One region of the Lysinibacillus sp. FSL W8-0992 genome, then DNA from elsewhere that is predicted to be linked to it. Evidence: riboswitches for the same ligand, from Rfam matches in the RefSeq annotation. Region 1 holds a riboswitch; each other region holds the start of a gene.

Evidence for each region. Region 1 has a riboswitch for cobalamin ahead of NSQ74_RS15205 (hypothetical protein). Riboswitches for the same ligand answer to the same signal wherever they lie in the genome.
Region 2: linked by a shared signal. The riboswitch ahead of NSQ74_RS19355 (S-layer homology domain-containing protein) and the one ahead of NSQ74_RS15205 (hypothetical protein) in region 1 are both predicted to bind cobalamin.
Region 3: linked by a shared signal. The riboswitch ahead of metE (5-methyltetrahydropteroyltriglutamate--homocysteine S-methyltransferase) and the one ahead of NSQ74_RS15205 (hypothetical protein) in region 1 are both predicted to bind cobalamin.

What each region holds. Positions count from the first base shown of each region.
Region 1 is NZ_JBBOZQ010000001.1:3,000,406-3,011,420, forward strand. Features, by position in the region: gene ureC (urease subunit alpha) at 1-80, shown strand, start outside; gene NSQ74_RS15160 (urease accessory protein UreE) at 149-595, shown strand; gene NSQ74_RS15165 (urease accessory protein UreF) at 537-1,277, shown strand; gene ureG (urease accessory protein UreG) at 1,295-1,924, shown strand; gene NSQ74_RS15175 (urease accessory protein UreD) at 1,917-2,723, shown strand; gene NSQ74_RS15180 (ABC transporter substrate-binding protein) at 2,753-4,339, shown strand; gene NSQ74_RS15185 (ABC transporter permease) at 4,329-5,297, shown strand; gene NSQ74_RS15190 (ABC transporter permease) at 5,294-6,106, shown strand; gene NSQ74_RS15195 (ABC transporter ATP-binding protein) at 6,099-6,848, shown strand; gene NSQ74_RS15200 (ABC transporter ATP-binding protein) at 6,861-7,586, shown strand; cobalamin riboswitch at 7,767-7,950, shown strand; gene NSQ74_RS15205 (hypothetical protein) at 8,212-8,985, shown strand; gene NSQ74_RS15210 (hypothetical protein) at 9,034-9,282, opposite strand; gene NSQ74_RS15215 (translation factor GTPase family protein) at 9,364-11,015, opposite strand, start outside.
Region 2 is NZ_JBBOZQ010000001.1:3,851,225-3,862,239, forward strand. Features, by position in the region: gene NSQ74_RS19355 (S-layer homology domain-containing protein) at 1-3,379, opposite strand, end outside; cobalamin riboswitch at 3,547-3,743, opposite strand; gene NSQ74_RS19360 (DUF418 domain-containing protein) at 3,957-5,000, opposite strand; gene NSQ74_RS19365 (phospholipase A2 family protein) at 5,361-5,624, shown strand; gene NSQ74_RS19370 (AraC family transcriptional regulator) at 5,772-6,638, opposite strand; gene NSQ74_RS19375 (branched-chain amino acid aminotransferase) at 7,056-8,120, shown strand; gene NSQ74_RS19380 (hypothetical protein) at 8,233-8,589, opposite strand; gene NSQ74_RS19385 (tautomerase family protein) at 8,631-9,020, opposite strand; gene NSQ74_RS19390 (hypothetical protein) at 9,236-9,403, shown strand; gene NSQ74_RS19395 (hypothetical protein) at 9,763-10,644, opposite strand; gene NSQ74_RS19400 (hypothetical protein) at 10,698-11,015, opposite strand, start outside.
Region 3 is NZ_JBBOZQ010000001.1:3,219,513-3,230,527, reverse strand. Features, by position in the region: gene NSQ74_RS16270 (Mur ligase family protein) at 1-1,096, shown strand, start outside; gene NSQ74_RS16265 (UDP-N-acetylmuramoyl-tripeptide--D-alanyl-D-alanine ligase) at 1,310-2,695, shown strand; gene NSQ74_RS16260 (C40 family peptidase) at 2,891-3,823, opposite strand; gene NSQ74_RS16255 (VOC family protein) at 4,265-4,627, opposite strand; cobalamin riboswitch at 4,838-5,016, shown strand; gene metE (5-methyltetrahydropteroyltriglutamate--homocysteine S-methyltransferase) at 5,202-7,496, shown strand; gene NSQ74_RS16245 (hypothetical protein) at 7,853-8,002, shown strand; gene NSQ74_RS16240 (alpha/beta hydrolase) at 8,604-9,530, shown strand; gene NSQ74_RS16235 (SDR family oxidoreductase) at 9,935-10,828, shown strand.

The sequences.
Region 1 (11,015 bases):
AAGTGAAAATTGATGGTGAATTAGCTACATGTGAGCCAGTTGATGTTTTGCCAATGGCACAACGATATTTCTTATTTTAAGAAAAAATAGAGAGTGTGTAACAGTAACAGAGGTACAGTCAAAAAATCGATAAAGAGGTGCAACATAGATGTTAATTGAAAAAATTATCGGCAATATTGCGAATGAAGAAGAACATTCACATAAAACAACAGAGTGGATAGAGCTTGAGTGGGAAGAATTAAGCAAACGTATCCTTCGAACAGAGACAGATAAAGGCACGGATATTGCTTTACGTTTAGAAGGAGACGAGCCATTACAATATGGTGACTTATTATTTGAGGATGATAGCCGTCGCATTGCGATTCGTACAAAACTCGAACCAGTTATCGTCATTTCACCGAAAGATATGTATGAGATGGGGAAATCTGCATTTGAATTAGGCAATCGCCATACACCTTGCTTAATTGAACATAATGAAATTATCGTACGAGCTGATCATACGATTAACCCATTATTAGATGAAATAGGAGTGAACTATGAAACGACAGAACGACGTTTTAAACAACCATTCAAATACCGCGGACACGCTCACTGATTTTTCGTTATTGCGCCTATTACAAATCCATGATTCTGCATTTCCAATAGGCTCTTATACGCATTCATATGGGATGGAAACGTATATTCAGGAAGATGTTATTCGCACAAAGGAACAATTAATAGATTATTGTAAATCGTATTTATTTTATAATTTAGTGAATGGTGACGCCTTAATTATTCAGGATGCGTTCCATGCAGCAAAAGTAAGAGATTGTGCTCGCCTTACAGAGTTAGACGAACTTTGCGGGGCTATCAAGCTAGCAAAAGAATCGAGAGATGCTAGTCTCAATGTTGGCAAGCAATTTATCCGAACAGTGGCACCTTTGATGGACAGCCCTTTATTAATGCAATGGCAAGAAAAGATAGCCAAAGAAGAAGTGCAAGGCCATTACGCAGTACTTTATGCGATTTATAGTGAAGCACTTGGTGTAGATGTCTATCATGCAGTGATGACTTATATGTATGCATCCATTAGCGGATTAGTACAAAATGCTGTTCGCGCTGTGCCGTTCGGTCAAAATACAGGTGTACAAGCATTAAATAAACTTCTTGTCTTTATAGAGGAAGCTTCGGAAAAGGTCATGACCTTAACGATAGATGACCTCTCTAATAATGCTTTAGGTATTGAACTAGCATCGATGAAACATGAATTTTTATTTTCAAGATTATTTATTTCATAGAAAGAGAGTGGATATAAATGACGCCAATTCGAATTGGTATAGGAGGCCCAGTTGGTTCTGGGAAAACATCTTTAGTAGATCAATTAACACGTGCAATGCATGAAAAATACAATGTGGCAGTAATCACAAATGATATTTATACAAGAGAGGATGCCCAGTATTTAATTACAAATGGTGTTCTAGAAGAGAATCGTATTATCGGAGTAGAAACAGGTGGATGCCCGCATACAGCTATTCGTGAGGATGCATCGATGAACTTCTCTGCCATTGATGACTTAAACAAACGCTTTGAAGATTTAGATATTATTTTCATTGAAAGTGGTGGGGATAATTTATCGGCTACATTTAGCCCAGAACTTGTTCATGGCTATATTTACGTAATTGATGTGGCTGAAGGACAGGATATACCTCGTAAAGGTGGACCTGCATTAACACGTTCGGATCTACTGCTAATCAACAAAACGTCACTGGCACCGCATGTTGGTGTAGACCTAGAGATCATGGACCAGGATGTGAAAAAAATGCGTGCTGGACGTCCATATATTTTTGCAGACGTTCGTTCACAAACAAATGTCGACAAGGTTGTTGAATGGATTCAGCATCACATGTTACTTGAAGGCGCCGAAGCAGCTGACGTGAATGCTTAATCAAGGAAAAGTAAATCATTATGGCAAATTAGAGATGGCATTTGAGCCAAGAAGGGGCTATACACGACTTGTTCATGTATACCAGCAGCCGCCATTGAAGGCAAGCCGTGAATTGTATGCTGACAATAAGCCAACTGCCACAGTTTTTATCATGGAATCATCTGGTGGCATGGTAGCTGGTGATCGAAATGAAATCTCTGTAAAGCTTGCACCAGATAGTCAAGTAAAATTAAAACAACAATCCGCTCTAAAAATTTATCCTTCTCACAATGGTGAACGATGCACACAGGAAATTACGGTGGAAATTGCAGAAGGGGCAAGATTAGAATGGCTACCTGAGGTGACCATTCCTTTTGAACGAGCGAGATTTCAAGTGGATACAACGATTCGCATGGCAAAAAGCTCTACATTAATATGGGGTGAAATTATTGCACCAGGTCGAGAAATGCGAGGAGAAATCTTTGACTATCAATCCTTCCAATCCAAATACAAAATATTTGTTGAGGAAGCTCTAATTGCATTTGATTCATTCCATTTTAAACCTCAGGAAATGAACCTATCTACGATTGGTCTGTTAGAGAGGGCATATTATATCGGTTCGTTATGGATTGTATCTCCACAAGTTGAGAATCTCAATATTCGAGAATTACAGGAAATGATCCAACGGGAGAGTTCCATTCAGGCAAGTGTTACAAAACTAACAGATCATGCAATCCATTGTAGATGGCTTTCAAAAGAGCAGCGAACACTCCACAAAGAAATCAATCGCATGTTTGAACATGTGGCAACAATACTTTAAATTTCTGTGGTGATGAAGGAGATAGAGAATTGAAAAAGTTTTCAGTATTTATTTTATTATTCATACTTAGTCTTGCTGGCTGTAGTAATGAGTCTAGTCAAGGCGAGGAAAAACAGCCATCCGCTGCTTCCTCTTCAAAAGCAAATGAGCTTATTTATGCATCTGAATCCGAATTTGCAGGGTTAAATCCAATTTTAGAGGAAACGAATTTAGATGCATTACTTTTTAGAGGTCTTATGCGTTTTGATGAACATAATGTACCAGTATATGATATTGCCAAAAGCGTTGACATATCGGATGACCTGTTAACTTATACGATCATGATTCGTGATGATGTGACATTTCATGATGGGCAAGTGTTAACAGTAGATGATGTAATGTTTACTATTAACAGTATTCTTGATGATGCGAATGGGTCTTATTTAAAGTCAGATTTTATCCATGTTAAAGCGATGCAAAAAGTAAATGACACAACGATGACAATCGAATTGGATGAACCATTTACGCCGATGTTAGATAAGTTAACAGTGCCAATTTTGCCGAAGCATGTCTTTGAAGGTCAAGAGATGAGAACGGCTACGTTTAACCAAGAACCTATTGGAGCTGGACCTTATATGGTAGAGCAATGGGATAAAGGGACAAGCTTAACGCTTAAAGCATATCCATCTTTCTTCGGAACAAAAGCATCCATTGAAAAAGTCATTTTTAAATTTATTCCGGATAGTAATGTTCGTGCATTACAACTAAAATCGGGTGAGGTAGATATTGCCTTACTTGATCCGAATCAGGTTGAAGAACTTTCAAAAGTAGAGCAGTTAAAAATGTATGAAGTTGAATCAGCAGATTATCGTGGCGTGTTATTTAATATGAAGTATCCACTTTGGAAGGATGTCAATGTTCGAAAAGCGATAAGCTACGGTACAGATCGAGCTGGCATCGTCAAAGGTATTTTACATGGTTATGGTACAGAAGCGTATTCTCCGCTACAAAAGCATGCCTATGTAAACGAAAATATTGAACATTATACTTTTGATGTTGAAAAAGCAAATGAATTATTAGAAAAATCAGGCTGGATATTAGCAGATGATGGATTCCGCTATAAGGACGGTAACAAGCTCGCCTTTACTATTACTGCACCGATTACAGATACAGTTCGTGTCAATATGGCCAATTATGTCGCGCAAGGCTATAAAGAAATAGGAGCAGATGTAGAAGTAGCAGCACTTGATTGGAGCAATATCGTTATTGAAGATACACAAGCGTTTATGGTTGGTTGGGGAAGTCCATATGATGCCGACCACCATACGTACAGTTTATTCTATTCTGGCGAATCTAGCGTAACAAGTGCTGGCTACAATTATGGTAGCTATGCAAATGCAAAAGTAGATGCTTTGCTAGAAGAAGGAAGAACAACTGTCGATCCTGAAAAACGCAAGGAAGTCTATAAGGCATTACAAGAGGAGCTAGCAGAAGATCCACCGTTCGCTTATTTTGCCTATGTTGATGCTGTTTATGGCATTAATAAAAATATTAGTGGTGTTAAAGAGCGTATTTTAGGTCATCACGGCGCCGGCTTCTTATGGAATGTCGAGGAGTGGAAATGGAATGATCGCTAAGTGGATCGGGAAGCGAGTGATAATGGGGACAATTGTCCTCATTATCGTGAGCTTCCTCTCTTTTTTCATTATGCATGCTGCACCTGGCAATCCGGCGGCGGCTTATTATGGAGGCAATGCTCAAACATTAACAGTAGCTGAGCAAGAACGAATTGAAAAAGCGTTTGGTTTAGATAGGCCAATTCTTCTTCAATATGGCACTTGGCTAGGTGAAGCGGTAAAAGGGAATTTAGGCTATTCTGCAAAAGAAGGTAGACCAGTAATAACGATTTTATTAGAGCGTTTACCTAACACATTACAGCTGGTGGCACTCACGTTATTCATCGTTATAATTGTCTCTACTTGGCTAGGATTACGGGCAGGAATGAAAGAAGGTTCTTTATTGGATCGAGGATTATCCATCTTTAGTATTGCAAGTTCTGCGATTCCTCCATTTTGGCTAGGTATTGTCTGTATTATAATATTTTCGCTACAGCTTGGTTGGTTTCCTTCTTCAGGTATGAATGATGTGCGTGGCAATGGAGGTTGGCTTGATCGTTTAAACCATATTGTGCTCCCTTTAATCGTTTTAGTAATTTCTCATGTGGGCATATTCGCACGTTTTTTACAGGATAGTGTTAAGGCAGAGAATCGTAGTTATTATGTCCAAGTTGCGCGTGCAAATGGAGTACCAGACCGACAAATAAGAAACCTCATACTACGGAATTCTGTTATTCCGTATATCAATTATATTGGTGTGACGATTCCTTCATTCTTTGGTGGTTCCATAGTAGTAGAAACACTCTTTGGCTGGTCCGGTTTAGGATCACTGCTAGTGAAATCAGTGATGGTAAAGGATTTCCCAGTACTTATGGGAGCCATTCTGATTATTGGTGTTGTGGTGGTCATTTGCTTATTTGTAATCGACGTTTTAATGATTTGCATCAACCCTAGATTGAGAAGAGGGAAAATAGTATGAGTAAACGACGGAAGATGCCACTATTTTGGCTTGCACTTCTTTGCATAATTTTAGGAACAACCATCTTCTCCTCACTGTTGGCACCTTTTGAACCAAATGCAATGGATATGAATCAGATTTATGAAGCACCTAATCTTACACATTTACTCGGTACAGATCAGCTAGGCAGAGATGTTTTATCACGAATACTTGTGGGGGGAAAAGTGACACTTTTCATCGCCATTGTGTCAGTCGTAATTTCTAGCATTGTAGGCATTATTTACGGTGGTATAAGCGGTTTTGTTGGTGGTGCCGTCGATGTAATAATGATGCGCATTTTGGAGGCATTTTTAACGATTCCATCCTTGGTCATTGTGCTTGCCCTGCAAGCAATTATGCAAGGAAGTGTTTGGCGAATGGCCATGATTATCGGATTCACAGGCTGGTTTGTCACAGCTCGAATCGTGCGCTCAGAGTTTATTCGTTTAAAGGAAATGGAATTTGTTCAAATGGCTAAAATGTTCCGTACCCCATTGTGGAAAATATTATTTAGTCATTTATTACGTAATAGTTTGCCAGCCATCTTTGTCGTGACGATATTTAATTTTGCGGGTGCGATTTTTACCGAAGTGTCTTTAAGCTTTTTAGGCATTGGTGTGCCACCAGCCATCCCGTCATGGGGAACGATGCTGTACACAGCGCAAAATGATTTACTCGTTGGTGCTTGGTGGATCGGCCTTTTTCCTGGGTTTATGATTTTTGTGACGATATTATGTGTGCAAGCAATCGGGAGCACTTTCAAACAAGGGGGAGAACGATCACATGTTTAAAATCGACAATTTAACTGTTCGAGTGAACGATAAAAATCTCATCCACAATATCTCGTTAACTGTGCCAAAAGGCCAAATTACAGCAGTTATTGGTGAAAGTGGGAGTGGGAAAAGCACAACCGTATCAGCTATTTTAGGAATGCTCCCGCCACAAGCTGAGACGACAGGGGCAGTGTACTTTAATGGGAAAAATATAATGGCGATGTCAAAAAAAGATAGGTTACTGTTACGGACAAAGCATATCTTTACTATTTTTCAAGATGCTACAAATAGCTTTTCTCCTACCCAAAAAATGAAACAACAATTGTATATGTTTACTGCCTTACGAATGGGCGAGGAGAAAGAGATGTTTCTGCCAAAAATGACCGCTATCTTAAAGGAATTAAATTTGACCGAAGATGTATTAGATTGCTATCCATTTGAGTTGTCAGGGGGTATGCTGCAACGTTGTATGCTTGCCTGTGCATTGTATAATAAGCCAGACATTTTGATAGCTGATGAACCAACTTCTGCACTAGATATGTTGCATCAACAACACTTTATTACATTACTAAAAAATCTACATGCTCAACTGGGAACAACTATTATATTGATTACCCATGATTTAGGGGTTGCAGTTTCACTAGCGGATACGATTGTTGTGATGAAAAATGGAGAGATTGTCGAGAAGGGGCAAGCGACAGAAATTTTTGAGCAACCAAAACATCCGTATACAAAACGGCTTGTCACAAATCATTTTTAGGAGGCGTTTTAGTTGCTTCGGGTAGAAAACGTAAATAAAAGCTATCGAACAGGACAGCAAGTGTTAGCAAATATAAACCTTACTGTAGGAGAAGGCGAAATCGTCGGACTTGTAGGAGAAAGTGGAAGCGGTAAAAGTACTTTAGCCAAAGTCATTATGCAGCTAGAATCACCTGATAAAGGGACCGTAAATTTTCAAAATCAACAAATCACAAGGAACAATCGGAAGTCCTTTTATGAAAAGTGCCAAATTATATTCCAAAATGCTAGTAATGCTTTAAACCCTATGTGGACGGTTAAGGAACTATTAAGGGAGCCATTGCAGCACCAAAAATTCGTGACGGACACCTATTTACAAACGATGCTTGAGAAGGTCAAGTTATCAAACGATGTATTACAATCTCTGCCCTCTGAACTTAGTGGTGGGGAGAAGCAAAGAGTAAATTTATTACGCTCTATTCTAGTTGAACCAAAATTAATAGTATGTGATGAAATTGTTTCTAGCCTAGATCGTCTAATTCAGCGGGAAATTATCGATTTATTAATTACGTTAAATAAAGAAAGAAACATGGCTATTTTATTTATTTCTCATGATTTAAAAGCAGTTTCATATTTAAGTGAACGGATTTATGTAATGAAAGCTGGCGAAATTGTCGATGAACAGTACAAGGAACAAGGTGCATTTAATTTCACCGATAACTATGCTCAAAAGCTATTTCAAGCGATGGAAAGTGAATAATATTTGAAAATAATTAGCTTTGATCTGGATGGAAAAATATCTTTTTTACGAATGTACTCAAAACTATATTAATCTGTATGTCCAAATAGATACCTTGTACTGTTCATTGACATTGAAATTCCATTACTTTACAATGTGATTTAATAGTATACTAGTGATACTATACATTTTATTACAACTGAATAGCGTGTAGTAATAGGTGTAAATTGCGTGCAATTTACTGAAAAGGGAAGTCGGTGCAAGTCCGACACTGTCCCGCAACTGTAAATGTGAGCGTCTTTTCAAATACCACTGTCAAATGATGGGAAGGTGAAAAGAAGCAATGACCATAAGTCAGGAGACCTGCCTGTTACAAGTACACACCAATAACCTACGAGGAATAGGAGGTGGCATGTTGACAAAACAGAATGTTCTGTTCGTCACAGTACGTCAAACGATAAAAACCAAAGGATATAAAGGGATACGGCATCGAGCCAAATCTCTCCCATTGGTGCAATGTTTGATGTTGCTGGATGAATGATAATGATTAGCCGGATGACGGATTTCCTCTTATTTAGCAGGAAATCCGTCTTTTTATGTGATCTAAACATTTGTTTTGAAAATATGTACGAAAAGAGGTGCACGTATGACGAAAATTCATGTTTGTACAACACAGGAAAAGCAATATGGAGATATGAAGATTTGTAAACTGCCGCGCATTGAAGTTGCCAAGCAGCCAAAAACGAGAATGGTCATTGAAGCACTTGTTGATCAGTTTTTAGCAACAGGACTTATTCGGAACGAACGTTTATTTAATCAAATTTTCTATAACAAAGGCATCATTTGGATTCAAAATGAGGTATATGAAGGGTGCCTTTTTGCTAAAGCAAGTGTAGCGGATGAGCTGAAAACAAAAAAGAATGCCTTTATGATGTACATGCCAACAAATCCAATCGTATATGAGGTAAATGGTGAGCCGTATCATTTAATAACACGTATTGATTCGATTCGAGCTAAACCAAATTTAGATAGGCTTGATTTAGAGCCAAAGCCCATCTTAAGTGCTGCAAGAGTCAATGATTTACTATGCTCGATGGTTATGCGTTTCTATCACACCTATTTAGAAGAGTTGTCGTTAGTCGTTCATGCAAATCAAGATAGTAATAAAATAGTACACTTAATAAAGTATGTAGAGTACGAATACGCTCAATTTCTTCAAAGTGTGAAAGAATTAAATGACTATCATTTAAATTGGCATCCAAGAGGCAATGGTCATCAATTATTGCTCCAATTAATTGAGCAATTACAAATTTTAAAGAGTAAACCAGGTTCGGTTCTTGTTGATTTTTCGAATAGTAATGGTTACGTAATTGTGGAATCAGCGAATAACTTTGTTGCGAAAGCGAAAAAAGCTTTATAGGATTAATATAAAAGGCATCGAGATGTTCTCGATGCCTTTTGTCATTTTTTATGGATAATTTTTGAAATCGCTATAAAAACTGGCTGAATCGCCGATAAAAGTCGCTGAATCGCCGATAAAACCTTTAAAATCGCCGATAAAAGTCGCTGAATCGCCAATAAAACCATTCAAATCGCCGATAAAAGTCGCTAAATCGCCGATAAAACCATTCAAATCGCCAATAAAAGTCGCTGAATCGCCGATAAAACCATTCAAATCGCCGATAAAAGTCGCTGAATCGCCGATAAAACCATTCAAATCGCCAATAAAACTTGCTAAATAACCGATAAACCATCCCCAATCGCTGTTATGCTTTCGAAAATGCGGTTTCTCGGATAATTACAAGCAATGCATGGCTTCTTTTGCCTCATACCAAGGAACTGAATAGCCCTTTCCTTTCGCACAAAAAATACTTGATGATGTATAGTCGGGATCTGCCTGTTTATTGTAATTGATTTGCGCAATTATTTCTTCACTATTATGGCATTTATCATAGCCATCAAATTGTAACGATATTGACCCTTTGCCGTTTGTATAAGCAGCGAAAGTAGTACTATAATGCATAAATGTTGCAACAGGAACACGTCCTGTTAATGTTACTTGTTCCTCTGTTAATAGAGGGTCATCAAAAGTCCCATCTGCTTGCTGGATATCGTTCATCATACGACCGATAAAATCATTCGATGCTTTCAATTTAAAGCGATAATATGGTTCAAGCAATATATTTTCGGCTTGCTCCAGCCCTTGTCGAAGTGCACGGAAAGTTGCTTCGCGAAAATCGCCACCCTCTGTATGCTTGATATGAGCACGTCCTGTCAAAAGGGTGAAGCATACATCTGTCACTGGGGAGCCAGTTAAAACACCGTGATGCTCTCGTTCAAATAGATGTTTTTCAATTAGTCGTTGGTTTCCAACTGATAAATCATCAGCATGACAAGCGTTAACAAAAGTGTTACCAGTTCCACGAATATTAGGCTCCATTAACAGGTGTACCTCAGCATAATGCTTTAAAGGCTCAAAATGACCGTATCCTGTTACAGTTGTTACGATTGATTCCATATATAAGATTTTTGGCTCACCAAAAGTAACAGAAAGTGAAAAGCGATTTTTTAACACTTCAGTAAGTACTTCAAGTTGAATAACCCCCATAATATGTACATGGATTTCTTGGAATTTCTCATGCCAAACGACTCGCAACGATGGTTCCTCCGCTTCTAGTAAACGGAATACTTGTAAAACTTCTTTTATATGCTGTTGTCCATCATACTGTACTTTAGCTTGTAACGTAGGCACAAGCTCATATGGCTGAGGAGGTATTGTACTACCTAAAATATCACCGACTTTTGCTAGACTAAGCCCTTTAACCGCGAAAATTTCTCCTGCTTGCACTTCTTGTGTTGTGTCAAAACGGCTACCATTATATAAACGAATTTCAGTTATTTTTTCAGTCACATCACCAAATGTAAAGTCTTGGCGTGTATGTAAAGTTCCTTGCAATGCTTTGATAAACGTTAACCGTTGAGTTCCATCATGGCGGATTTTAAATACCTCACCTTGAAATGGTGCTTGATGGTCGAATCGAGTCTCCGTAAGTAGAGGGAGCTGTGATAAAAATTCTTTTATTCCAATATCCTTTAATGCCGCACCAGTAAAGCAAGGAAATGCTTGCTCTTGTTTAATCAACTTTTGCAACTGTAATAGGCATGTTTGTGCATCGAGAGTTTCTGTCAAATAGGCATCGAGTAGTTGTTCATCACGTTCAGCTAGCCATTCAGCAATGTGGCTCTGGACATAATCTGTACGCAATGGGTCTTCTATTAAAAGTACGTCCTTCGAACATTCCTTTCGAAGCTGCTTCATAACGGCATCTACATCAGCGCCTTCACGATCTATCTTATTAATAAAGAAGAAGGTTGGGACGTTGTATTGACGTAGCAATTGCCACACGGTTTCAGTATGTCCTTGTACACCCTCTACAGCGCTTACGATAA
Region 2 (11,015 bases), 850 kb from region 1:
TTCCAACTTTTTTCGCTTCATTAAATATCGTTGTGGCCTGATTTAGTGCTAAAACTTTCGCATCAATAATATCTTGTTCCGCTGTATTATCTGCTATTAATTGTTGGGCAGATAAAATTATATTTGTATAGGCATCTTGTACAGCTTGAGTAACCCAAAAATCAGCAGGGTCTATATTTTTTCCATCAGTACTTATTTTTACAGAACCCTTGTTTTGTTCTGCTTTCTCAATTGCACTTTGTAATACTGATTTATCAATGACTACTTTTTCATCTGAAATAATCGAAATTTCTGGGAAGATGCTGTAGTAGCCTTCTCGAGCTGATGCATTAAGGTTAGGACTCGCTCCAGTTATTGGATTAATATTGTGGTGTTCACCTATTGGACTTCCAAAAAAGCTCAGACGAATATGCCCATCTCGTAACTTGTATTCACCCTTATGTTCTTGTGGAATTGTAAATGTAACACTGTTTGCCTGCGTTGCCATATTGTATTGTCTTGCATCGCCCGAAACAAGAGTATTTTCAGGACCAGCGAAAAATCTCAGCTGACCTTGGAAGTTATAAATACCAGAAAGTTTATTCGCAGGGAAAGACAAGCCTTTTAAAGTAACTTTAACTTTATCTCCAGGTACTATTTTTTCATTTGCTGCTGTTAAGTTTTCAATTGTTACATCAAGTGGACGTGCTGTCATCACGTGATACTCAGCTTTTCCATCTTTTTCAACCTTAACTATATTACGTCCTTCAGTTAATAAAACTGTGAAAGAGCCATTTCCACTAGATTGAACACTTTCTGTTGAAAATTCACCATTTCCATAGGATGCTGTTCCTATACTATGATTAATTTCCGGACGCAAAACGCTTACTGAGCTTCCAGAAGTCGGAGTAAAAGTATAATATGCTCCTTGTTCGCCTTGAACATAGTAAACACTATCAATATCAGCATCAAAAACACCATTTTGTAAGTTTAGAAGGTCCCCACCTTTTTTACCTTCATTAATTTTTTGATTACGTTCTTTGTTACTTTCTATACCTGTAGAAATACCTGTTTCACCTTGACCAACAGTCACAACAAAGAGACCGACATTTTCTGGCCAAATAGCACTAAATGCATCATTCGCATCACTAATGTATCCGGAACCATTAACCTTCAATGCGTCATACGTCACTTTTACAACAGCTGTACCATTTTTCAATGCTTTGACTGTCGAATAACTTCCTGGCTTACCAGGATCAATTTGAATTACATCATCGCCTGTTATGATTTCATAATGGAAATCAGGCTCAAAGAAATAGTTGTTAATTCCTTCTATTAATGCTTGCCAGCTTCGTAATGTTAGTAAATTGAAGCTTTCTCCTTGGTTTAACTTCAAATGATTTTGCTCATTAATATTTAAATAAATATTACCTTCAAGATATGTTCCTTTATTTAAAATTGCTGTTGGCGATTGAATTGAGAGCTGTTGTTTTGTAATTGCCAATGTTGCATTTTGAGCATTTGCTTTAAATGTACCTACATTTGTAAGTTTTCCTGCTTGGCTAACTCGGTAGTTATAATCACCATTGTTTGTTAACTTGAAAGAAAATGTTTTTGTACCATCCGGGTTAATCGTAGCTACCCCTTCAGGCAGGACTTCTTCAAATGCAATAAAGTGTTTAATTTTTTTTCCTACAAATAATTCAGCATCTTCAGGGACTGTAAACTTAATATCCCCAGAAAACGGAATAGCTGCACTAATTGTTTGAGCTGTGGCCGAAAGTGTTACTGTAGTGCTATTACTAACTGGAACATATTGTGTATGCTTTGCATCTGGCTCAAACGTATAGTAGATTTTTTCCCCTACTAGAGCTAGTACTGGAGTCTGTCCTTGTGTTGTTACTTTACCTAGTTTTAATGACGTATCGTTCGGTATTTCTTGCCCAACTTTTACAGTGTAATCGCTATTAACATTCCAACTTGTATTACTAGCTTTAAAATTAAGCTGGCGGAATTGAAATTCTTGATTTGATTCTGCTTTTACTGTTAGCTGACCACCGCCAACACTGTTATGATTGCTATCAAATCCTTCGTAGCGATAACTTCCTACTGGTATAGTTGCTGTATAAACATTGTATGTCCCTTCAACACCAGAGCCTATGTTTATTTCTTGCTCATTCGTATCATAAAGCTTTAACATCACAGCTTTATGTGCCACAGTAATTTTCACTGTGCTAGTAATATCCGTTTGTAAACCAGGTTTTTTACTAAATGCATTTGTGGCTTGATTTAGTGCTAAAACTTTTGCATCTATTTCTTCTTGACTGGCATTTTCATCTGCGATTAGTTCCTGTGCGTCTATAATTTCATTTGTATATGCATCTATTTCAGCTTGAGTAACCCAGTAATCAGTAGGAGCTACATCTTTTCCATCTAAACTTACTTTCACAGAAGCTTTTGTTTGTTCAGCTTGTTGAACCGCTGTTTGCAAAGCTGTTTTATCAGCTTTAACGATTTCTTCCCCTTCTCCATTTAAAGCAGCATTTAAATGGGTAAGTGCTGCATCCACATTTGTTTGACTACTCTCCATATTTTTAAGCTGCACGTAGGCGGCGTCATAAGAAGACTTTACTTGTTCATTTGCTAAAATTTCGTTTTTAGTTGGCGAGCTATTAATTTCGGCAATTTTCGCTGTTAACTCGTCTTTATTCGCTGGAGTAATTAAACTACTTCCCTCTAAGCCACCACCTAAATCTGCTCCATACCCCCATACTGTAAACTGCCATCTAATGATATCACCATCTTCTGGGAACCATTCAGAAGCACCTCGAGGAATAAAGTTATTATTTACAGCTACCATCCAGCCCGACATAGTTGTATAGTCCATTTGATTTAACCAGTCGGATTCTATTCTTCCATCAACTGGACCAGATTCATCAAGAATGTATTTTGGGACGCTCACTTCTCCAGGATCAGGATCAAAGACCCCTGATAAGTAAAAGCTTTCTTCTACAGACCCTGTAATGTCATAGTTGCCTTCTCCTAACAGGTTAACTATAACCTTAGCTATATTATCCCCTTCATAAAAAGGAACACGAACAGGTTCCTTTATGTATCCCTGCCCAAGTGTAAACTTCTCTACGGAAACCGTCACATAACCTTTAGGTTCAGTATTATTAAATATCGTCGCACTATCATTACTGGTAATAGGAGATAGTTCGCTTTCCGTTTGCTCGGTCATTTCTTTCTCTAATGATTCTTCATTAGTTTGAATACTAGAATCTGTTTCTAACTCACTAGCATCATTTTGTTGTGTCTCAGCGAATGCAACGGGTGATAATAACGAAAATGATAAGATAAAGACAATCGCTATATTCAACCATTTTTTATAAAAGTCCATTTCTTTCCCCCCAATTTTTATAGATGAATGCGCTTGCAATAACTAGAAAATAAAAAAGATGCTTCTCTAATAAAAGAGAGAGCATCCAAGGAAAACAGAAAAAGGCTCAAAATACTATTTGCCTGTCCATCTATTTGCCGTAAATTCTCCTAGCTTCCGAAGAGATTTAATACGATGAAATAAAGGCAGGTCTCCTGGCTTGTGTACCCTAATCAGAACCTTCCCATCTACTTGAGGCATTTTTCCTCGTTTGACAGTGGTGTTTTCTGGGGTCATCTACACATACAGTTGCGGAAACAGCTTCGGATTTGCACCGAATTCCCTATTAAGCTCTTAAAAGAGCACCTTTATTCTGCATTCGCTATTCACTTAATGCTAAGTTTAGCATAGTTTCCATTTTTTCAAAATAGTTAAAAAAAACAATCATTAATAATTATCTAAAAATAATGAAGTTGAATCTGCTTATATTTGCATTGATATCGCATATTATGTTCTTCTTATTTGCAATTCTATATTTAAGCACAAAAGTATTATCAATAAAAAACGCCAGAGCAATAATACTCTGACGTTGAAATCATTATTTTGTCGTTACTTTTCTTCCGTACGTCATCCATCTCCACACTTTTTCCAATGGCCCAATTTTGAAAAATTTAAAATAAATGATACTAAAGATGATTTGAATTACAAAAATCATAATGGCAATGATGACAATATAGGAAGTCGAAAGTACTTCGAGTCCCATGAGCGATATAATAGCTAACCCTATAAAACTCTGAGCTAAGTAATTTGTAAATGCCATCTGACCTACCCGTCCAATTGGCTGTAGCATTTTTACAACATTTTTGTGTTCTAGAATCAGGAATAAACTCGCTAAATAAAAATATGTAGTCGGGATTACACCTAAACCTAGTACTAATTGAAGCTTTTGATCATCATTTTGAGATGCAAACCAAATCCAACTAGATATAGCTACAAATATTGGAGCTGTTACATATAAGACCAACTTTATTTGTTTGGTAAGTTGTCTCACATTTCTTATCCAGTCAGCTTTTGCTACTAGAAAACCTGTTAAAAACATAATAAAAATAGTTATTGTATCATTCCCTAGTACATTGAAAACTGTTGAAAGGATAGCTAAGTTTGGCAAAAACATTTGCCCAAGTATGCTTACAATGTGAACAGTAATTATGCCAATAAGCCAGTTACGAATTGTATCAATCTGCGCTCGATAAAATGGTAGTAAGAACAAACCTATTACTGCATATGCAGAAAGGATGGAACCCCAGAAAAAAAATATGTGCACAATCCCAATAACAAATAATGCTAGTAAACGTCTTGCAAAACGCCATCGAGGCTTATCACCTCTTGCTTCAGCGCGTGAAGCAAAAATATAAAAACCGACACCGAAAAGAAATGAAAAAATGGAAAAGAATTTTTTCTCAATGAATATATCAATTAGTGTATCAATCACACTATTGAATTTACTATAGGCTGGCACCGGTCCTCCTTCAACTACTATTTGATAAGCACCTACATTAATAAATAAAATACCAAATAACGCTAATCCCCGAATAATATCTAAGGACACAATTCTTTCTTTTTGTGTAACGGATGGATTCATGCTTTCAACTCCTTATCTTCAATACTGCAATTCATGCTCCTTGGCTATTATATCTAGGCAACCTTACAGCAGTTTGTTGATTAGCTTACAAAAACCTTAACTGAAGGATTTCATTTATCTTAACGATTTATTTAAAATTGCAGTTTCTTAGTCAAACAATAAAAAAAAGGTCTGGATTAATTTCCAAGACCCTTCTTTTATTCATATTATTATCAAGCGTAGTCTAATGCATTAGTGGCTAATGAAATGTGAAATTTCGTCTCAATATTTTTCATGTTTTCCTTAGTTTTTCATCCCTTTTCAAAAGTTAAGACAACATATTTTATAGTATGTAGACTATTTTGAAAAGAGGTGACCAAGGTGAATAGGAATAGAAGATTAAGATTTTGTTATCCTGGCTATAAATATTGCGGACCTGGATGTTCAGGACCTGGTTCACCAACAAATGCTGTTGACTCTTGTTGTAAGAAGCATGATGCTTGTTATTCAAAATATGGTAGAACAAAAAATTGCGATGAATTATTTCAGCAATGTTTATTAGCACATATGAATACCAATAGCAAAATGGGCAGAGATGCTAGACTGTTCTTCAAAGTTTTTGATTTGCGTAATAATTTCTTTTAAACGTCAAAAGCCAAGAATGAACAACAAGTTTCATTCTTGGCTTTAAAGAAATATAAATGTCTATTGCCGTTGATTTCCGCTACGGGCGGCACTTTTCACAAAATTTTTTAAAAATTGTTTGAGTGCCTGGCACTTTTATGGGCACTTTTACTTAATTGGAATCCAAATTTCCGAATAGAGATTTTCGCTTGTAGGATCTTCCTCTGTATAAACCTCTAATTCAGGTGTTCCAGCAGGCTCATATGGATTCGACGGGAACCATTCGGAGAAAATTTGCTTCCATGCATTTTGCATCGCATCCGGCATTGGGCCATGTACTTCAAACACAACCCATTTTGATGCTGGCACTTCCATCGCTAATAAATTTTCCGGTACATCCGCCCCTACGTGATCTGTTCCAATCCAATAATCGATTAAATTATTTTCTTTATAGTTTTCGTCTGGTACACAAACACCCAATACCCCTTTAATTTGTCCATCATTTAATGCAAATAGTTGCTCGTCCATTCCTTGACGATTTACTTCATCCCAAAATACAGGAATACCTTGCAAATTCTCGCCTTTTTGGCAATTATACGTTCTTTTTACTCCTACAACTTGGAACTTTTCTTTTTCTACAATGTTATACTTCATTGGTTCTGCTCCCTTCAGACTCACCTGGATTACAAGGCGGTTATATGATTGTAATGGTCCTTGCTGTTTTCGTGCTTCACTCGGCGTTACGTTATGTTGCTTTCGAAATGCTTTTGTAAAAGCTTCGGGAGAGTCGTAGCCATATTTGAAGGCGAGATCGATTACTTTTATATCTGTATTGATTAATTCCTGTGCTGCTAAAGTCAATCTTCTTCGTCTTATATAATCCGCAATTGACATATCCGTTAAAATAGAAAATGTTCGTTGAAAATGAAATACAGATGCATTCACTTCGTTTGCGATTTGCTCCATTGTAATCGTTTCTTGCAAATGCTCTTCTATATAATTTATTGCTTTTTGAATCGACTCAATCCAACTCAAACTCAAATGCCCTCACTCCTTGCTTAAAGATTAACGTATTCTAGTTTTTTCTTCCTGTCTTTTTATGCTATCTTTGGACTGGTCCACTCAGTTGTATGCATAGTCTACTACATATCGACAATTTTCCAATCCTTTACTTAAAAGTACTACTACTTCAATAATAATCATTTATACAAGGCAATAACATAAAAATTTCAAGAAGTATCATGAACATTTAAGTGAGCGAAAAGCATCAACGGTAGCGTAACGCTACGAATAAAATCTTTGCAATAAGTGTTATTTGTTGCTGAAAAGTAAATAAATCAGCAATTTTATTAATTATTAGTAGATTCTTAGTATTTAATTAATTTAAAATAAACAGTATTATTAAGTATTATAGATATTTCATCTAATGACACAATACGCGGAGGATATGACATGTTAGAGATAACAAAAGAGATAACAACAAACCCAAAAGAAAAACCTGCAGCAGACCAATTAGGTTTTGGTCAATTTTTTACAGATCATATGTTTATAGTCGATTACACAGAAGGCATGGGTTGGCATGATCCACGTATTATCCCGTATCAGCCGCTTTCACTAGATCCTTCGGCAGCAGTTTTCCATTATGGACAAGCTGTATTTGAAGGATTAAAAGCTTATGCAACAGTGGATAATAGGGTCCTTTTATTCCGTCCTGACCGTAATTTTAACCGCTTAAATCATTCGAATGAGCGTATTGTCATTCCAGCAATTGATGAAGAATTGGCGTTAGAGGCGTTAAAGCAGTTAGTAACATTGGATCGTGAATGGGTTCCAAAGGCACCTGGAACATCTCTTTATATCCGTCCATTTATTATTGCTACTGAGCCACACTTAGGTGTACACCCTTCTAAAAACTATAAATTTATCATCATTATGTCTCCATCAGGCTCGTACTACAAAGAGGGCATTAATCCAGTAAAAATCATGGTGGAACAACATTTTGTAAGAGCTGTAGTTGGCGGCACCGGCGAAGCAAAAACTGCTGGTAACTATGCGAGCGCCTTAAAAGGACAAGAAATTGCGAATAAGGAAGGCTACTCTCAAACTTTATGGCTAGACGGTAAAGAACACCGTTACATCGAAGAAGTAGGTAGCATGAATATATTCTTCAAAATAAACGGAACAGTCATCACACCAGCATTAAATGGTAGCATCTTACCTGGAATTACACGTAATTCAATGCTTCAAGTATTAAAGGAGAAAAACATTCCAGTCGAAGAACGTCGTATTTCAATTGATGAAGTGGTAGAGGCTTATCATAATGGCACTTTGGAAGAAGCATTTGGTACAGGAACAGCTGCGGTTATTTCACCTGTTGGAGAATTAAAATGGCAAGATGAAAAAATAGTGATTAATAACGGTGAGATTGGTGAAGTTTCACAAATGCTTTACGAAACATTAACAGGCATTCAAAATGGCACGCTTGAAGATACATTTGGTTGGACGATTAAATTATAAAAATATACAAAAAAGTGTTAGATTGATCGAAATCAATCTAACACTTTTTTACTGTGATCGTTTTTGTAGCACAACATAAGCCACTAATATAATCGTCTCCGTTTTTTGTCGTTTAATGATATTGGAATAACACCAAAATAATTGGACCTTTTTCGCTTTCCCAAAGCTCAACAAAAAAACAATATCCATTTGGGAAATCATTTAAATATGCCTCATCATCAAGGCAAATGTTATTTTTATACTTAGTAGCCCATTCTGACTTAACATCATGTATTAATAAACACTCTAATGTACTTTTTCGTTCCGTTTGATAGTTACAGATAAATACTTCTTCTACTTCGCCATTAAAAATCATTTGTCCAAGTTCCTGCAACGTAAAATTATTAGAGTAGATTTTACTTGCCACTACTACTTCATTGTTATAAATCTGATTTTTTTCCTTGTCTATGAAGTAGCCTTTTTTTATCACAGTAGTTCACCTCATCTAGTTTATTAATCGTCTAAAAAAGCTCAAACATTTACTTTATAATTCAATGCTAACTCATCCCCAGGTAGTCCTCGTATCCCCCAGTTATGCTTAGGTGTTTCAAAAATAGTAATTTCTATATCCTGAGGAGCTATACTTAATTGACTGTTAATTTTTTCAAACAGCAATGCGAGTAATTGTTTTTTCGTTTCTATCGTACGACCTTCGAACATACTAATTTCAATAATGGTATATGCTTCAGTTCTTTCACTAGGAAAATAAAAATCTTCTTTATTCATTGGGAAAAAACGATGAAATTTCTTATCGGATGGCAATCCCAGTGCCTCCATCATACAAGAATGAATAATAGTCGATAATGCTGCCTTAATAGGATCTAAACTGTCCTTAATACCATATATTTTAATTTGACTCATGCTCATCTCACCTTTCTCTTCTAACCACCCATTCTATTCTAAAATGTATGACCTTTTTTATCCGCATCATTATCTTAACATATATATCCATTTTGGTTAAAAATAACACTGAGAAGAAGTATTTTTAAATTGGGCAAACTTTAATAAATGAACGATGTATGAAGTCCAAAATAAGGGCAAGAATAAAAGTATAAAATTCCATTATGAGGTGAAGTATGAAAAAATTAATTATCGGTACTTTTACAGCAATCCTAACAACAGGATTATTATTTGGGTGTGGTAATGCGAAAGAAAAAACGGAGCCTAACGATACTGAAGCACCTTCGACACACAAAGAACATATGGATGATCAAAACAAAACTGATGACAAATCTAAGGAGTAAGTCTTCCTTAAATTCATCAGACATAAAAAAACCAGCTCTAATATAATAGAGCTGGTTTTATCATTAAATTTATTATCGGAATGTGTGAATTTTATTTTAAAATTTTTGATATTATCCTTAAGCCTCTAATAACCCGCAACAATCTGAGTTATTTTCTGAAACTGTAGTTGTTCAAGCGTTGTCCATTCAACAAATTTTTATATTAGCTTCCAATAAAAACACATACCGAGAGCGACTTCTAACCGCCATCCATTACCTTAAAATCATACAATGTAGTTTTGGTTCAAAAAAAGTTGTTGAATTATTTGGAAGCGGAGTCTTATCCCTTCTATCAGAGGTGTTATAATTTTAATAGGAGACTAATGAATACTAGTAACATTCTCTTTTTTTACTAAACGAACTAATAATTTCTTTTGTATTACGCATTCTTTAAAACGTCTATTAATAATATTTTGCATCGATGTATTATCTACATCAGTAAAAAATGTCACGAACATATTCTCTTCTATCGCCCTTTTGACAACGGGGGCATACACTAACATCCCCCCTCCTCCCAATCTGGTAGCGGGCAAACGCTTCACATAAGAATGGGGTAAAAGTATCATGTTCTGCGCAACTCTCTCAGCAATGCACCACCCCACTAAATCTCCTTCAAGAAATAAAGCAAAGCTAAATTCTTCATCGACAACGCCTAAATTCTGAACAAAAGGATAGACATGATCATCAAACTTATTCTTATTAGAAATTGCTTCTCTAAATATCTCACTCACATGCTGACTCCAAGGTACTACTGTTAAACTAGTAGGTATTTTTAAATTCCATAACCATTCATTTTGTTGTATTCGATTAAAATCCAGCACATATTTTTCTATGCCTTGTACATTCCCACTCCAACCTTGATTGGTTAATATATTTATGAAGTCATCAGATTTACTGTTCATAGTAAGCGTTATTTCTGTTATTAAAAAGCCGATCTTTTCAAAATAATTTTCCGCTTCATTATATAGTTGCATAACAAAATGATGGGCATTCTCCTCATCATTTACAACTAAATGTGTAATCGCTGCTGACTTATTATCAAAATTGATGTCTGCAATAAGGATACCTATTGGACGTGTATGATCAACTAAACCTATTCCCCATAAACTTGCGTCCATTAATTGCAACCTTTTAAAATGATTAGGATTCAAAAAAGTTAAAAACATACTATAATTACTTGAAGTAAGATTTAAAATTTCCATTAATTTCACCTCTTAAAAATAAGTAGCCTAAGTTATTAGGCTACTTGGAAATACTACACTTCGTCAAATGACTCTGTTACCGGATTAAATACAAGGTTGGCAAAGTGGGTATTTTTGTAATTTTTAGTTAAAGCATACTTATTCTCAGTAGTTCTTAATTCATAACCTGCAGTTACAGCCGTTTCTACACCATTAGTTGCTTCAATGAAATAATAATATGTCGTAAATGGTGTTGCTGTATCATCATTCCAGCGTTGTGTACCACTCGCAATGCTTGAATGTAAAACAATTGCCCCTACTAAACTATTGCTTGTGTTGCGTTTTATCGTATAAGTAACCGTTCCTACAGATGATTGATTATCTGTCCAAGT
Region 3 (11,015 bases), 220 kb from region 1:
TGAAATCCCTGTTATTGCAATTACCGGTACCTCTGGAAAAACAACAACGAAGGAGATGATTAAGCATATTCTTTCTGCCGAAAAAGAAGTTGCTGCAACTACTTTAAGCAGTAATTCTAGAACAGCTTCTTTGCAATATTTACTTAGCATCGATGATGAAACAGAAGTTGCAGTTTTTGAAACAGCGGTTGGATCACCTGGGGATGTAAGGAACGCAGGGAAGTATTTCAAGCCGACTATCGGCATTATTACCAATATTGGAGCCCACCATTTAAACTATTGTAAAACGTTAGATGGTTATATACAGGCAAAAGGTGAAATGGCTGAAATTGTGAATCCAGCAGGGTCATTAATTCTCAATGCGGAAGATGCGAATATAAAAAAAATCGATTTGTCGAAATTCAAGGGAGATATTATTAAAATCGGGCAGCATGCATCATGTGATTTTAAAGCAAGCCACATTCGGTATGTTGAAAATGGCATGCAGTTTACAATGCATCACAATATGAAAAAATATGACGTTTTCGTCCCTGGATTTGGAGAGCATCAAGTATATAATGCATTAGCCGCAATTGCTGCTATTAATGAATTAAATGTACCGATTTCGCTAGCAATTAAACAATTAGCGTCATTCAAGAAAATGAAAAAGCAGCTACAACTTTTTGAAAGCATTAATAATTCACTGTTAATAGACGATACTTGGAGTTTAACAACGACTTCATTAGAAGCAGCTTTAAAAGTCTTAAATTCAATAGGAGATGGCAGGAAAAAGATAGCCGTTATTGGAACGATTACCGATTTAGGATCGTGGGGTTATGTCATCCATGAGCAAGCAGGAGAGTTAATCAATCGTATTGGTGTAGATGTGCTTATTACAATAGGAGAGCACGCCCGTATTATGGCTGATCATGCAGTGAAACTAGGATTTAGTGACCCTGTTTATACTTTTAAAAATAGTACACTCGTCTATAAGTTATTACATGAAATAGTAGATGAAAATACAATTGTCCTGATAAAGGGAGATATGTATAGTAAACAAATTTCCGATTTGGCAGCAGATTTAAAAATAAAAAAATCATTTAGAGATACAAGGTAATGATGGATGCAATGGCAACAGGATAAATACTGTGTCACATGAGATCATTTAATAATATTGTATAGTAATCTACTAGAAAGGAGCGCTCTGAATAAAAGATAAAGTAAATCAACAAATAATAGTCGTTGCTAGAAATAGTGAAGGATACGCTCCTTTACCCAAACTTCTAGCTATCAATTTTCATACTATAATGAGAGGGGGGACGGAGTTAACGTGCAAAATATAAGTGTGACTGTGATTAGAAAGTTACTACAAGGGGTTTTAGTAAGCGGTTCTGAGCACTGGTTTGTCAAACATGCTATTTATTATAACCGCCATGATTTGACACAGAAAAATACACTAATGTTCATTAATAAAAGTGAGTCAATTAATTGGAAGGAAATCGACCATAAGGGGCCATCCCTCGTCATTTCAGATAAACCTTTAAGTGAACTTAAAAACGCATTCGAGAATACAACCGTTATTCAAGTAAAAAGTACTTTGCAGGCATACTGGAAGTTTATTGAATACTATAGAGGCCTTTTTGATATACCAGTTGTCGCATTAACCGGAACATGTGGAAAAACAACAACAAAAGAAATGATTAAACATATTGCAAGTAAAGATTGGAATGTGCAGGCATCAGTTAGTAGCAAAAATGAGCCTCGCCAATCTTTACCGTATTTAACGGGCATCGATAAAACAACGAAAGCAGCTGTATTTGAGCTAGGTCTGGGGAATACAGGTAACATTAAACATCAATGTATGATCTACAAACCGACAATTGGAATTATTACCAATATTGGTGTGCATCATTTAGATGGGTGTAAAAATCTTGAGGGCTATATAAAAGCAAAGTCTGAAATTTTAGAAGGGTTGTCGGAGGATGGCACGTTAATCATCAATGGTGATGATGAAAATACAAAAAAAGTACCTTTGCATAAGTTTAAAGGGAAAATTATTACTATTGGCGTTCAGCAACATGCAGATTACAAAGCTTCTAACATTGAATTTACGAACAACGGCATGAAATTTATCCTGCAAGTATCTAATGAAAAGTATACTATCTTTGTACCTGGTTACGGAGAACATCAAGTGTATAATGCGCTAGCGGCTATCGCAGCTATAAAGGAGATGGGAGTGTCTATCCAAACTGCAATCTCGCGTTTAAAAACATTTAAACCGATGGCAAGGCACCTGGAATTTTCAACTGGTCTCGGTGAAAGTACCATTATAGATGATACATGGACGAATAACCCAACATCGGTTGAAGCTGCTTTAAAGGTTTTAGATACGATAGGAAAAGATAAAAAAATAATCCTTATATTAGGTGATATAAAGCGATTGGGTCTTTTCGAAGAAAAGTATCATCGTGAGATTGGTTCTATGGTGGCACAGAGAGATGTTCAAATGCTTATTACGATTGGAAAAAGAGCTGAAGATATAGCAGCTCAAGCAAAAAAAGATGGAACAACTGCGGAAGTTCATATATTTAAAGATGTCACAGGTGTACTAGAAATACTTAAACCAAAACTTGATAAAGATACTATTGTATTAATAAAGGGCCCTATGTCTAGTCGATCCATGATTGAATTTGCTAATCAATTAAAGGAAAAATAGCCTTTTGTAAGGCCGTACTAGCGACTACTCATAAGTAGTTACTTATGCGAAAGAATCCTTATGTTGTAAGGTTCCGCTTATTATATCAAAAACATAGCATACAAAGCGTGGTAATTACACTGCTTGTATGCTATGTTTTATTATTTTTATAGAGTGAAGATAATACGTCGTGCTGTCAAATAGCAGCTGATTATCTTAAAATACGCGTTTTGCTGTTAAATAATGCTCTTTATAGTAATCAACAAAGAGTACTCTAGTAGTAACACCACTTGAAGTTGGAACGATGATACGCTGATCTCCAGCATAGATACCTACAAGGGAAGGGTTTTTTGACCCTTTTACACTATTAAAGAACACTAAGTCGCCCTTTTTTAAATTGGCACGTGATACCGTAGTTCCTTTAGCCATTTGTTCTTTTAGAGTTGTTGCGCCAAGTTTTACACCGCTCTTACGATAAACATATTCAACGAAACCAGGGGCTGTAAATTGTAAGCTTTGTTCTTTATTTAATGAGCTTATTGTTACTTTATTTTTATAAGTAAATGCATTTTCAACAACTGTATCGCCTTTCGTCGCAGGGTTAGCCGATAGTAATGTTGGTAATACTCTTCGTGCAGATACGTAGTTGTCAGTATAATAAGGCTTACTACTCATATCCGAAATGACGATATTTTGCTTGGAATCAGCCATATGAATAATTTTGTTATTTCCAATGTACATACCTACATGATCGGGGTCTGTGCCCGTTTTTTTACTTTTAAAGAATACTAAGTCGCCTTTTTGCAATTGGCTTTTAGGAACAAATGTCCCTTGCTGGATCATATAATTTTCATTATAAGTCCCAATATCTACTCCATTCTGTTCAAAAATATACATAATAAATGAAGCACAAGAAAACTTGTAAGGATATGTAGACTTGTAAACTGAATTACTATATGTAGCCTTACCAATTAAACTTTTTCCTGTTTGAATAAGTTGTTCAGCCTTTGCTGCGACAGCTTTGTCATTATGTTGTGCATTTGTCGTTGCAGCCTCAACTTTGATTGGTTCAATGGATGCTTGAACGATTCCGAATGAGCTAAATCCAATCGATAATGCTAGTGTAGTTTTTAAAAATTGTTTTTTCATGCTGTTTTTACCTCCTGTAAGCGAGCAGTAAATTCATATCTGTTTGCTTGCTGTTGCAATAATCGTAGCATGAAAAAGTAGGGGTTCTGTGAGGTAAATGTTTCCACAGGGAGCCGCACTTTATGTAAAAACCTTGATATATAAGGCTTTACCGCTTGAATTTACAGTTTCATTACAAATGTTTCAGTTTGATAAATAGTGCATACAAAAAACGCTAGCAACTATGCATTGTTACTCATAGAAACAATGCTAGGCAATGTGCTAATAGAGAAATAAAATAAGGGTAAAGAATGATATAAAAATAACTTTATGAGTCGAAGAGTACTTATAAAAGCACGTAGGTATAGGAATTTTTTTCGATGGCAGAGAATTTAAACAAAGAGGTTCAACACTTTAAACTGTAAATAAAAAAGCTGCCATTGAAGGCTGCTTTTTGAAAATTTAAATCGGCTGAATAATTTCTACTCGATTACCAAAAGGGTCTCTAAATTCAAAGCGCTCATAATTAGGAATTGGAACAGAATCAAGGATTTCGATATGATGCTCTGTTAATACTTTTTTCCAATATGCTACATCCTCTACTTGATAGGCAATATGCGCTTTCGTTGTTAGTCGATCAAAGCCGTCTTCTGTGCCAACATGTACTTCGTGATGACCAACTTGTAGCCAAAATCCACCACGCCCTTTAAGAGATTGTGGTTTCTCTATTTCTTTGAGCCCTAACACATGGCAATAAAAAACTTTCCCTTGCTCCTCGGTACCTTTTGGAATCGTTAATTGTACGTGATGTAATCCGACAATCATAGTAATCCTCCTCACTCATTCTTCATATAACTATATATTTTTACAAATTACTTAAAATACCTTTTCTGATTAGTAGATTGTTTTATTATTATGTCGTCAATTAGTCCATTTGAAAATTACTCAAAGTGTAACTTTGTACAGAAAAACTACTATATCTTCACAAAAGTTATACTTTTCAGAAAAATATATGTTATAGTAGGAAACATAATTGAATATTGTGTAAGAGTTGGTGCCAAATGAAAGTTTGGCTTAAAAGGGAAGTCGGTGTAAATCCGACGCTGTCCCGCAACTGTAAATCGGAGCAAATCACATATGCCACTTGGGAACTGGGAAGGCTGTGAGGCGTGTTGATGAGAAGCCAGGAGACCTGCCAATGTCTAGTACACACCAAATAACCTACGTGGAAATAGGTGGTGAGATGTGACCGAATCGGCACTGTGCGACTAACGAATATATACGATAATTAATATATTATCGTATCGCCTCGTCATAGCTAATTTAGATAGACAATAACTACCATTTTCCTAAAAAGGAAGATGGTTTTTTTTATTTTAAACCAGAGGAGAGAAGGAATATGACGTATACAACGACTGTAATAGGCTACCCATACATAGGGGAAGACCGTGAATGGAAAAAGGCATTAGAGGCATTTTGGAGAAATGAACTTACAGAAGAAGATTTCTTACAAAAAATTAAAGAAATTCGTCTTGCACGTATCGACAAGCAGCTTCATAGCGGTATAGATATTGTCACAGTTGGGGATTTCACACTGTATGACAGAATGCTTGATACAGCGATGATGTTTGGCTTAGTGCCAAAGCGTTTCGGCTGGCAAGGTGGAAAGATTGACTTACAAACGTATTACGCGGTAGCACGTGGAAATAAAGAAGCTGTTGCGAGTGAAATGACAAAATGGTTTAATACAAATTATCATTACATTGTCCCTGAATATGAAGGTCAAGCTCTGCAACTAACAGACAATAAAATACTTGCAGATTTCCTTGAGGTTAAAGAAGTATATGGCATTACTGCAAAGCCAACGCTAATTGGGCCATATACATTTTGCAAGCTAACAAAAGGTTACGATAAAGTAACACAAGTTGCGTTTATTTTAGCACTACTACCACTGTATGCGCAGATTATTCAAGAGCTAGTAACAGCCGGTGCTGACTGGATTCAATTAGAGGAGCCTGCATTAGTCACATCATTAGATGAGGCAGAGGTAAAACTTGTGCAAGAAATATATACACAATTAGCAGCCGCTGTACCAGAGGCTAATATTATGTTACAAACCTATTTTGAATCGTTATCAGCTTATAACACACTAATTGAACTCCCTGTACAAGGATTTGGCTTAGATTTTGTTCATGGCTATACGAAAAATATGGAGGCGCTACGTCAATTTGGCTTTCCACATGATAAAGTATTGGCGGTAGGAATTGTTAATGGACGAGATATTTGGAGGGCAAATTTAGCAGAGGTAAGTACAACAGTTAGGGCAATTGAACAGCTGACTAGTGCACAAGAGCTGTGGGTTCAATCGTCATGTAGCTTACAGCATGTGCCAATTTCGACCGCACTTGAAACAAAATTAGAGCCTGTCTTAAAAAATGCGCTTGCATTTGCTGATGAAAAATTAGCAGAAATATCAGAGGTGGCTAAGTATTTAAAAGAAAAAAATCATACGTCCAATCATACTATCTCTGAGAGCATGAAGGCAATTGAAGCATTAAAAAAACACCCCGTACGAAATAATCAGGCTGTTCAACAAGAAATACAAACGGTGTCGACAGAGGATTTTGAACGTCAAAATGATTTTAATGCGCGTCAGATTATACAACAACGTTCACTGCAGCTACCACTATTTCCAACGACTACGATTGGTAGCTTCCCTCAATCTGATGAAGTGAAGCGCACACGTAATGCATGGCGTAAAAAACAGCTTTCAGATGAAGCATATGCTGAATTTGTCGCACAAGAAACGAAACGATGGATTGCCATTCAAGAAGATTTAGATATTGATGTACTCGTGCATGGTGAATTCGAGCGTACGGATATGGTGGAATACTTTGGTGAAAAGCTAACAGGCTTCGCTTTTACAGAAAAAGCTTGGGTCGTTTCGTACGGCTCTCGTTGTGTAAAACCACCGATTATTTACGGTGATGTTGCATGGGAAGCGCCGATGACAGTGAAAGAAACTGCCTATGCACAAAGTTTAACAAATCGATATGTGAAAGGGATGTTAACAGGTCCTGTTACGATTTTGAACTGGTCATTTGTACGTGACGATATCGCGCGAAAAGATGTGACCTATCAAATTGCACTTGCACTAAGGAAAGAGGTTGAAGCATTAGAAGCGGCTGGCATTTCTATTATTCAAGTCGATGAACCTGCATTGCGTGAAGGCTTGCCTTTACGCAAAGAACATTGGGGCGCATATTTAGATTGGACAGTGAATGCTTTTAAGCTCGCTACGGCAAGTGTAAAGGATGAAACACAAATTCATACACATATGTGTTACTGTGAGTTCAATGATTTTATTGAACCAATTAGTGCATTGGATGCCGACGTTATATCTATAGAGACGTCACGCAGTCATGGAGAGCTAATTGCATCACTGCAAATAAACCCATATAAAAAAGGGATTGGATTAGGTGTTTATGATATTCATAGTCCTCGTGTGCCGAGCGAACAAGAAATGTTAAGTATCATGCAAGATAGCCTACAAGTATTATCGACAAATCAATTTTGGATCAACCCAGATTGTGGTTTGAAAACGAGAAAAGAACCTGAAACAGTTGCAGCGCTCACTCATATGGTTGCTGCAGCCAAAACATTACGTCAACAAGTACAGCAATCCACCTATTGATTGTAAATAAAAAAATATAGGAATAGAAAACGTTGAGTTACTAAATCCCCTGAGAGACGAAAATTCTCAGGGGGTTTTGTCTGTATATAGGACAGGACGGTCTTGTTTAGAAAATTAATTAAAAGTAATCTTAGTAGGTTAACTGAAAATTTTAAAATGAATCAGCAAAATCAATGTTGTAAAGATAAGGATTATAAATGACCATTCGGCAATAAATCACTTTACGAAGTTTTGAATGTTTTTACGGATATATGCAAGGTTTATAGTACACTAATAAGGTTTACTTCAGTAAAATAAGGTATATTATATTTGGTGAATAGATTCTTCTTTAAGGATAAGAAAAGTAGGTGAACAAAGTGGGGAAATATCAATTGGATACTAAAGGTAAGGTAGCTGTGGCAAAGTATCATGAAAAAAACAAGCCTACCAAATTTGATAAAAAGCAGCAAATTGAAAAAATACGTGCAGAGTATTTAAAAAAGAAGCAAGATCAAACAGAAAAATAATAGAAATGAAAACATAGGGAGACTTAATCTATTTTAGGTAAACGGCGCTTGAAGTCTTTTCGAAAAAGGATTTAAGTTTTATTCTATAAACTAAAACCTATAGTAGGGATATCGTCAAAAAATGCGGATTTACAACATTCAGAAATATGTATAACCGTCGATAGTGCAACATCGTTCCAAATACAACGAAAGCATTGCTATGACTGACTTTTGGAGAATGTGCATAAAAACTTCTATAAACAAAGTAAAGCCACGAAACGTTGATATACAACATTCGTGGCTTTTTCATGTGCTCCAAACTTTCATCGGGGAACGTTATTTTGTATAGGTATTTCTGTAGATAATAAATAAAAATTAATCATATGTAATAAAGTCTGATAATTTGTAATAAAGTCCAATAATTAGTAAAAAAGGTGTGATACAATTACATTGACAAGATGGGTAATGAAACTTCAACTAATGGGCCATTGAATTGAATACCATCTACACAAGACCTTCGATCCAACAAAGACTTCAGATAAAGAAAACATGGTGATCTCAAATCATTTCGTGTTATGAAACAGGATGAAAACAATAAAAAGTTTAAAGGAGAGAAATAAAAATGAGTGTAGAAATTTATAATGGAGAACGTTCTGAAGAAAGTATTCAATTTGAAAAATGGATAACTTTGCAAGGTAATAAAAAAAGTTTTTCTAGTATTGAAAACACCGAAAATTTCCTTAAACAAAGGGGAACTGAAAATACTAAGCCCTATATTATTGGGGATGATGTTACATTTTTAAGTGATGTGCAGGAGCGAACATTCGAGGGCATGCAAGTCTTCACATTAAATGACCAAAAGTCCTCGAAACAAAAAGTTATTTTTTATATACACGGAGGTGCTTGGACGAGTCAACCTTTAAATTTACACTGGTTGTTCATGGATAATATGGCACAATCTTTAGATGCAAAAATTATTGCTCCTATTTATCCTAAAGTACCTCATTTTAACTATAAGGATACCTATCCGAAAATCCTCAACCTATATAAAGAAATTCTTGAAACTGTTGAAAGTATTAATCAATTGACTATCATGGGCGATTCGGCTGGCGGAAATATCTCACTTGGTCTAGCCCATCTTTTAAAGATGGAAAATCTACCTCAACCGAAAGATATTATTTTATTATCTGCATGTGTTGATATGAGTTTGGGCAATCCTCTTATACCTGAATATGATGAAAAGGATCCTCTGTTAGCTCGTGAAGGAATGGAAGTAATTACAAAGATATGGGCAGCTGATAAAAGTGTAACTGACCCATTAATTAGCCCAATTTACGGTGACTTTAAAGGACTTGGGAAGATCACTCATTTTATTGGAACACACGAGGCTTTATATCCAGATGGCATGATATTTGATGAAAAACTAACAGAACAAGGAATTGAAATCAATACTTTTGTTTATCCTCAAATGATTCATGTGTTTGTTGTTATGCCAACCCCTGAAGCCAAAGATGCACAACAGAAAATTATTAATATAATTAGTAACTAAGTGTTTTCTTTTAGTCATGGAACAGTTGTTTTATATTTAAATAGTGACAGGTTAGCAGGCAGTAGGTAGAAATCACAAACTTAATATTCAACATTCGAGCGCGATTACAAGAATCAGCGCTCTTTTTCATTAAAGGGCAATATACTTGAATAAGTTCTAAAACCATTATTGGATATTTATGTAATAGAGGTATTTGTAGAGTTTTTGGGAATGATGTGAATCACCGTATTTCATAGTTAATAGGTGGGTTTCAAGTAGGTAATAAATCTGAAGCTGTTTAAAGTAAATACCACGGGGTATTCAAAATATGTAACAGGATAAAGTTAGTGCAAGCTCGAAAAAGCCTTGTGGAACTTTTTTATCCTTGCGATTTACTAATTAAACAAAATAGGAGATGATTTTTGATGGGAAACTCACATCTAACCGACCCACGTAAGAAATTTCATACGGAAAAATTCCCGGATCAAGAACAGGATACTCCAGCGCTACAGAATGAAATGAAACCTAAACCTGACTGCGGTGAAGAATCATATAAAGGATACAATCGCCTGGAAGGGCGCAATGCCTTGATTACCGGAGGCGATTCTGGGATTGGCCGTGCCGTCGCCATTGCCTATGCACGCGAAGGAGCAAATGTGGCGATCCAATTCTTCCCTGGTGAAGAGAAGGATGCCAACGAAGTTAAAGAGTTAATAGAAAAAGCTGGAGGAAAAGCATTGCTGCTACCGTATGACTTGCGGGAAGATGGTACAGCGACAGAGATTGTTACAAAAACAGTGGAAGCTTTTGGCGGATTGGACCTGCTAGTATTGAATGCTGCGCAACAAATCGCACAGCCATCCTTAAGTGACTTAACAATCAAACAAGTGCAAGACACTTTCAAAGTAAACATTATCAGCATGTTTGAGTCCGTAAAAGCTGCCGAAGAACATCTGGAACCAGGAAGTGCGATTATTACCACTACATCGGTTCAATCTTTCGATCCATCCTCATCTTTAATGGATTATGCCGCTACAAAAGGTGCGATAAGCAACTTTATGGTATCCCTGTCCTCGTACTTTGCTTCTAAGGGTGTGCGTGTCAATGGTGTCGCGCCAGGTCCAATTTGGACGCCATTGCAGTTGGATAATGGAAAATTGGAAGGAGAAATTCCTGCGTTTGGCCAAAATACGCCACTCGGTCGTGCGGGACAGCCAGTAGAGCTTGCGCCGGTGTATGTTCTTCTGGCGTCTGATGAAGGAAGTTATATTACCGGTCAGATTTATGGGGTGACAGGTGGCAAGCCGATAGACTTGTAATCTTAAGTATGTGACAAATAGAAAAACTCCATCGAAATCAGTGATGTTTCACTGATTTCTCCTTTAAGACTGCATGGGAAAACATAATAGATAATGTCCTACAGTTGATGTTTTGCGTTTTAACTGTAGGAGACAACTAGATGCTTCAACAGTAGAAGAATGATAAGAAAAAAGGACTCGATTCCAT